DNA from 2 places in the Bacillus sp. LH1 genome. Region 2 is predicted to be linked to the other one. Evidence: a T-box and tRNA genes for the amino acid it is inferred to sense, from the RefSeq annotation. Region 2 holds a T-box; the other holds one or more tRNA genes.
The links. A T-box is a leader RNA that pairs with one kind of tRNA and senses whether it is charged. The one in region 2 lies ahead of trpS (tryptophan--tRNA ligase), so its partner is inferred to be a tRNA-Trp.

Region 1: it encodes a tRNA-Trp, which carries the amino acid that the T-box ahead of trpS (tryptophan--tRNA ligase) is inferred to sense. The anticodon was not compared.

What each region holds. Positions count from the first base shown of each region.
Region 1 covers NZ_CM175007.1:539,162-542,639, forward strand. The annotation lists rRNA gene ACX9TM_RS02765 (23S ribosomal RNA) at 1-62, shown strand, start outside; rRNA gene rrf (5S ribosomal RNA) at 163-278, shown strand; tRNA gene ACX9TM_RS02775 (tRNA-Asn) at 287-361, shown strand; tRNA gene ACX9TM_RS02780 (tRNA-Ser) at 364-455, shown strand; tRNA gene ACX9TM_RS02785 (tRNA-Glu) at 473-547, shown strand; tRNA gene ACX9TM_RS02790 (tRNA-Val) at 552-627, shown strand; tRNA gene ACX9TM_RS02795 (tRNA-Met) at 654-730, shown strand; tRNA gene ACX9TM_RS02800 (tRNA-Asp) at 734-809, shown strand; tRNA gene ACX9TM_RS02805 (tRNA-Phe) at 819-894, shown strand; tRNA gene ACX9TM_RS02810 (tRNA-Thr) at 913-988, shown strand; tRNA gene ACX9TM_RS02815 (tRNA-Tyr) at 999-1,082, shown strand; tRNA gene ACX9TM_RS02820 (tRNA-Trp) at 1,090-1,163, shown strand; tRNA gene ACX9TM_RS02825 (tRNA-His) at 1,183-1,258, shown strand; tRNA gene ACX9TM_RS02830 (tRNA-Gln) at 1,322-1,396, shown strand; tRNA gene ACX9TM_RS02835 (tRNA-Gly) at 1,402-1,476, shown strand; tRNA gene ACX9TM_RS02840 (tRNA-Cys) at 1,491-1,561, shown strand; tRNA gene ACX9TM_RS02845 (tRNA-Leu) at 1,572-1,653, shown strand; gene ACX9TM_RS02850 (DUF3884 family protein) at 1,864-2,184, opposite strand; gene ACX9TM_RS02855 (YebC/PmpR family DNA-binding transcriptional regulator) at 2,536-3,255, shown strand; gene ACX9TM_RS02860 (NUDIX hydrolase) at 3,402-3,478, shown strand, end outside.
Region 2 covers NZ_CM175007.1:1,208,778-1,212,255, reverse strand. The annotation lists gene ACX9TM_RS06370 (peptide ABC transporter substrate-binding protein) at 1-613, opposite strand, end outside; gene ACX9TM_RS06365 (DUF3899 domain-containing protein) at 933-1,313, shown strand; T-box leader at 1,419-1,635, shown strand; gene trpS (tryptophan--tRNA ligase) at 1,712-2,701, shown strand; gene ACX9TM_RS06355 (YjbA family protein) at 3,066-3,478, opposite strand, start outside.

The sequences.
Region 1 (3,478 bases), 670 kb from region 2:
CGAGGTGGAAGCATGGTGACATGTGGAGCTGACGAATACTAATAGATCGAGGACTTAACCATATAATATGTAGCAATGTTATCTAGTTTTGAGAGAACATAAAAAACTTGTTGACTTTTAAAGTAAATAAGTTATAATAATGATTGTCTCAAAAGAATAATGTCTGGTAATGATGGCAGAGAGGTCACACCCGTTCCCATACCGAACACGGAAGTTAAGCTCTCTAGCGCCGATGGTAGTTGGGACCTTGTCCCTGTGAGAGTAGGACGTTGCCAGGCAATATTATTCCGCAGTAGCTCAGCGGTAGAGCTATCGGCTGTTAACCGATCGGTCGTAGGTTCGATTCCTACCTGCGGAGCCATTGGAGAGCTGTCCGAGTTGGCCGAAGGAGCACGATTGGAAATCGTGTATACGTCACAAGCGTATCAAGGGTTCGAATCCCTTGCTCTCCGCCATAGGATTTATAATATTTGGCCCGTTGGTCAAGTGGTTAAGACACCGCCCTTTCACGGCGGTAACACGGGTTCGAATCCCGTACGGGTCACCACTTTGGAGGATTAGCTCAGCTGGGAGAGCACCTGCCTTACAAGCAGGGGGTCGGCGGTTCGATCCCGTCATCCTCCACCATATAAATTTTATATGAATAGTATTATCGCGGGGTGGAGCAGCACGGTAGCTCGTCGGGCTCATAACCCGAAGGTCGCAGGTTCAAATCCTGTCCCCGCAACCAAATGGTCCCGTGGTGTAGTGGTTAACATGCCTGCCTGTCACGCAGGAGATCGCCGGTTCGACCCCGGTCGGGACCGCCATTTTAATAAGGCTCGGTAGCTCAGTCGGTAGAGCAGAGGACTGAAAATCCTCGTGTCGGCGGTTCGATTCCGTCCCGAGCCACCATTTATTTTAATAAAATACGCCGGCTTAGCTCAATTGGTAGAGCAACTGACTTGTAATCAGTAGGTTGGGGGTTCAAGTCCTCTAGCCGGCACCATGTAAGTTTCGGAGGGGTAGCGAAGTGGCTAAACGCGGCGGACTGTAAATCCGCTCCTTCGGGTTCGGCAGTTCGAATCTGCCCCCCTCCACCATTTACATAGGGGCATAGTTTAAAGGTAGAACTGAGGTCTCCAAAACCTCCAGTGTGGGTTCGATTCCTACTGCCCCTGCCAAATATATTTACACAACATGGCGGTTGTGGCGAAGTGGTTAACGCACCGGATTGTGGCTCCGGCATTCGTGGGTTCGATTCCCATCAGTCGCCCCATTTTTATTTTAAAAATTACAAATAATCTAATGGATACTTACATATAATTAAGTAAGAATTCGATGGGCTATAGCCAAGCGGTAAGGCAACGGACTTTGACTCCGTCATGCGCTGGTTCGAATCCAGCTAGCCCAGCCATTTTTGCGGAAGTAGTTCAGTGGTAGAATACAACCTTGCCAAGGTTGGGGTCGCGGGTTCGAATCCCGTCTTCCGCTCCAATAAAATTTAATATGGCGGCATAGCCAAGTGGTAAGGCAGAGGTCTGCAAAACCTTTATCACCGGTTCAAATCCGGTTGCCGCCTTTTCTTTTGTGCCGATGTGGCGGAATTGGCAGACGCGCACGACTCAAAATCGTGTTCCTTCGGGAGTGTCGGTTCGACCCCGACCATCGGTATCATGAACGGCGTAATAAAAGACTCTACACCAAATGTGTAGAGTCTTTTTATGTTTTCATCATACTATAAAATAAGCAAAAATGGTGTGTTGGTGAAATGGTTATAAATGATTAAGGTAAACTTATTCATTTAGTACATGCGATACATTTGGGGAAAGCTACAAAACAATAAAGGGATAAATTTTTATCCCTTTATATAATTTCATTATTTTATAAAGAATTTCTCCAACCTGGTGACATGAAGTTAAATCCGACGCCACCAGTAGATATTAGTACATGATCAGCTGTTAATTTCGTAATTTCTAAGAACTTCTTTTCAAACTCTTCTCTGTTGTATTTGTACATAGTTGAGTGGCATGACCACATGTGCGTTGAAGTACTCAACCAGTCTCCTAATTCCTTTAATTCAGGAAACGACTCAAATCGAATTGGTTCATCTAATTTCATGAATCTCACTTGATAGATAGTTGGGTTTAACTTCTCTCCTATTCCTTTAAAAGCATGTGATTTTTTGTCTTTGGAATGTGTCATAATTCACCCTCCATCTTTTCTTCAAATTTTTTCCTATTTTTATTATACAACAATAGAAAACAATTATGGGAATAATATGGAAATCTTTATTGGCAATATAAAAAGACTGTAACAGAAATGTTAGAGTCTTTTTGTTAAATTATACTATGTGCTTCTAAAATTCGTAATAAACGTAGGAATTCATGTATAATATAACTTGTCGAAAGAACAAAATGATAGTGATTTATATTATGTCTGTAATATGAATCAAAAATGAACTTTTTATATTTCTTTTAAAAATGTGTTGAACACACATTATATTTCATATTAATATTTTTATGTAGATTTAAAACGGGAAAGAGAGTGGAAAGTATGGGCCGTAAATGGAACAATATTAAAGACAAAAAAGCATCAAAAGATGCAAATACAAGCCGTATATACGCGAAATTTGGGCGTGAAATTTATGTGGCAGCAAAACAAGGCGAGCCAGATCCAGAATCAAACCAAGCACTAAGAGTTGTATTAGAGCGTGCGAAAACATACAATGTTCCAAGAACAATTATTGATCGTGCAGTTGAAAAAGCAAAAGGCGGTTCAGAAGAAAATTATGACGAGCTTCGTTATGAAGGATTCGGACCAAATGGAGCTATGGTTATTGTAGATACACTTACAAATAACGTAAACCGTACTGCAGCAGATGTACGAGCTGCATTTAGCAAAAACAGTGGTAATATGGGTGTGAACGGTTCTGTAGCTTACATGTTTGATGCGACAGCTGTTATCGGCCTTGAAGGTAAAACATCAGATGAAGTTCTTGAAATTTTAATGGAAGCAGATGTAGATGCACGTGACATTCTAGAAGAAGAAGATTCTGTTATCGTGTATGCTGAACCAGATCAATTTCATGCAGTACAATCTGCACTTAAAGGTGCTGGCGTTGAGGAGTTTACAGTTGCAGAATTAACAATGCTTGCACAAAGTGATGTAACACTTCCTGAAGATGCTCAAGAACAATTTGAGAAAATGGTTGATGCATTAGAAGATTTAGAAGATGTTCAACAAGTTTATCACAACGTAGACTTAGGAGAGTAATACGATAGATGACCCTTTTCGCTTAGCGGATAGGGTCTTTTTTATGAAGTTAATTAAGGTGATGAAGTATTAAAGGTATTTTGTTGTAGGTAGGGAATATGATTATAGGGATATATAAAATATTCATTATCTCTAGGAGGCTTAATATGGAACATAAGACACCAAAGCATATCGTTGCTGTAGCAGGTTATTTAACAAATGAAAAAAATGAAGTGTTATTAAC
Region 2 (3,478 bases):
CTTTTACAAAGTTTTCATTTAGTGGGTAAAATACTGGATAAACTGTTAAATCGATAAAGTAAGGAACGGGATTGTCTAATTCTACTTCTAATGTATAATCATCAATCGCTTTTACACCTAATTGGTCAGCAGGTAATTCTTTTTTATGAATTTTCTCTGCATTTTTAATATCGAACATAATGTACGAATACGTTGCTTTTGTATCTGGATTTACTGCTCTTTTCCATGAATACACAAAATCTTTAGCTGTTACAGGTTCCCCATTCGACCATTTCGCATCTTTTCTTAATTTAAATATGTATTTCTTCCCATCATCTAGCTTTTCGACATCTTCTGCAACTCCAGGCATTCTCTTTTGATCTTTGCCAATACGATATAAACCTTCCATCGTATTATTTAATGCTGTAGAAGATGAAGAATCAGATGCCAATGATGCATCCATTGACGGAATTTCAGATAACTCTGTTAAATTAAGAATCTGTTTTCCGTTACTACTACTCGTAGCGTTCTCTTTCCCTTTTGCTTTTGCGTCATCTTTTTGGTAGCTACACGCGCTAAGCAACATACTTGCAGTTAAAGTTGATGCAAGTAATAACGGTATCTTTTTCTTCATGTTGTGTTGCCTCCCCTAATTGCACTTCCTGTACCCTCACTTGTTAAAAAGTAGAATTGAAAGAATAATCTCCAAGTTTCTACAATTTTCATTATACATATAATATAACAATTGTGAATATAGTTTTTTGTTTTTTTGTTAAAATTTTTAATAAAATATTTATATTTTTAATTTTTCGTAAAGGGATACATTAACATTGCTACCATCATCTTAAAATCAGACCTTTAATTGCGTATAATTTTCAAAAAATTAATCCTAGTACTTATTATAGCTTTTATAGTATAATAATTCTAGTAATATTTTGACGGAGGGGAATATTTTGAATAAAGTTTTTTTTCATACTTGTATACTAATTTTTATAGCGATGATTGCTTCTAGTATTGGTGCATTCCTCATTTCATCTCAATTTTTGTTGAACTTTGTCAACATTTTGTTTTATATTGCACTGTTTTTTATTCTTATCGGCGGTTTTTTATACATATTTCAAAATGGTTTTTTCAATGTAACCATTTACGCATTCCAAAGAGTATTTGGTACGAACAAAAAGATTGACTCTTTAATTGAAGAAGTCGAGGAACCTACAGATAAGAAAGAACGTATTTATAAAACATATTCATTCAAATGGACATATCCAATTTGTATTACAGGTATCTTCCTTGGGTTGTTCTCGACCCTCATTAGCTTTACTATTTTGATGTAGTTTGCAAACACTATCCCATATGATATAATAATCAGCAAAACATTTTGTTATAAAACTTTAGTTCTTTCATATTAAAAGAGCTCAAGTAACAATAAATAAATTTATATGTATGCGATGATAAAGAAGAGTACATATTGAGGCAATTTCAGAGAGCTTGTGGTTGGTGTGAACAAGTAATTGTACAGTATGGAATGGGCTTTTGAGCACCAAACCGAACCGAAAGTAGTAGGCTTTGGCGTTATATCCAAACGTTATTATGGATTAGAGAGATTTCACAGTAGTGAAATAATTAGGGTGGTACCACGGTCCATTCGTCCCTATAGTTTTTGGGATGAATGGGCTTTTTTGTTTGCCTTCTCTTCCCCACATCACGCATTCTATTTTAGGAGGAATTACTTATGTCAGTTATCTTTTCTGGTATTCAACCAAGTGGAACGATTACACTTGGAAACTATTTAGGAGCAATGAAGCAGTTTACAGAGCTTCAAAATGAACACGACTGTTATTTCTGTATTGTAAACCAACATGCGATTACAGTACCTCAAGATCCCGTCGGGCTTCGTAAAAACATCCGCAGTCTTGCTGCACTTTATGTAGCATGCGGCATCGATCCTGAAAAAGCTACTTTATTTGTACAATCAGAAGTACCAGCACACGCTCAACTAGGATGGATCATGCAATCTGTTGCTTACGTTGGAGAATTAGAACGTATGACGCAATATAAAGATAAAGCTTCTGGTAGAGATTCAGTTCCAGCTGGATTACTTACGTATCCACCATTAATGGCTGCTGATATTTTACTTTACAACACTGAAATCGTGCCGGTTGGTGATGACCAAAAGCAACATATCGAATTAACACGTGACTTAGCAGAGCGTTTCAACAAACGTTACCGCGAAATCTTCACAATGCCTGAAATTCGCATTCCAAAAGTAGGAGCTCGCGTTATGTCATTAACAGAGCCTACGAAAAAAATGAGTAAATCTGATCCGAATCCAAAATCAATGATTAGTATGCTTGATGAGCCAAAAACAATTGAAAAGAAAATTAAGAGTGCTGTAACTGACTCTGAAGGTATTGTGAAATTTGATAAGGAAAACAAACCTGGTATCTCTAATTTATTAACAATCTACTCTTCATTCTCTGGAAAAACAGTTGAAGAAATCGAAGCAATGTACGAAGGAAAAGGATACGGCGACTTCAAAGGCGACCTAGCGCAAGTAGTCGTAGAAGCTATTCGTCCAATCCAAGACAAATATAACGAACTAATCAACTCACCAGAACTAGACGAAATCCTAGACAAAGGTGCAGAAAAAGCAAACCGCGTTGCATTCAAACAACTACGCAAAGTAGAAAACGCAATGGGACTAAGCAGAAAACGTAGGTAACATATAAAGCGGAGGCAGCTCGTTCAGCTCTGACTGGATAAGGTTCTTTCGCATAGAAGACGCTTTTTGTCTTCTTATGCGGAAGGTTCTTAGACACGAAGAGCTCGCTGCCGGAGCTGGATTTCTACAAAAAGCGGAGGCGACTGCTTAGCCCTGACGGCTAAGGTTCTTCCCCACAGAAGGTCCTTTTTACCTTCTTGTGGGGAAGGTTCTTAGATGCGAAGAGCTCGTTTAGAATGTGAGGGGGATGGAGCTCCTGACGTAGAGGCGCTTTTTGCCTCGCAGGAAGGCGCGAAGCCACCGAACATTCTTGCCGCTGGAACTAGATTTCTACAAAATTAAAAAACCGCCAATTGGCGGTTTTTTAATTTACCTTTTGCTCATTTTCCATTTCCCATAACTTTTCAAAAAATGGCTGTCCTTTTACGAGACGCTCGCATAATTGTTCGTGCTTATCAGACCAGCCTGTTTTCGCTTCATCATACAGCTTAGCCCAAATATCTTCAAATTCCATATGTTGAACCATTCCATATGCTGATGGATCCCACTCTGTGAACCAATAGCGAATTTCTGCTGTGTTTTTCGTTGTATGTAATTGATCTAACGCCATAAATAATAATTGTTTTAGCTGTCTTTCTTTACGAGTCAAGCCATTCATAATGAAAGGCGATGGTGATAAAATATGATGTTCTTTTTCTGTTTCTTCTACTTGGAACTCATACTTTTCTGCTTGTACGTTTTCTACCATCTCATATACCATCTGCTCTTGACGTGGTA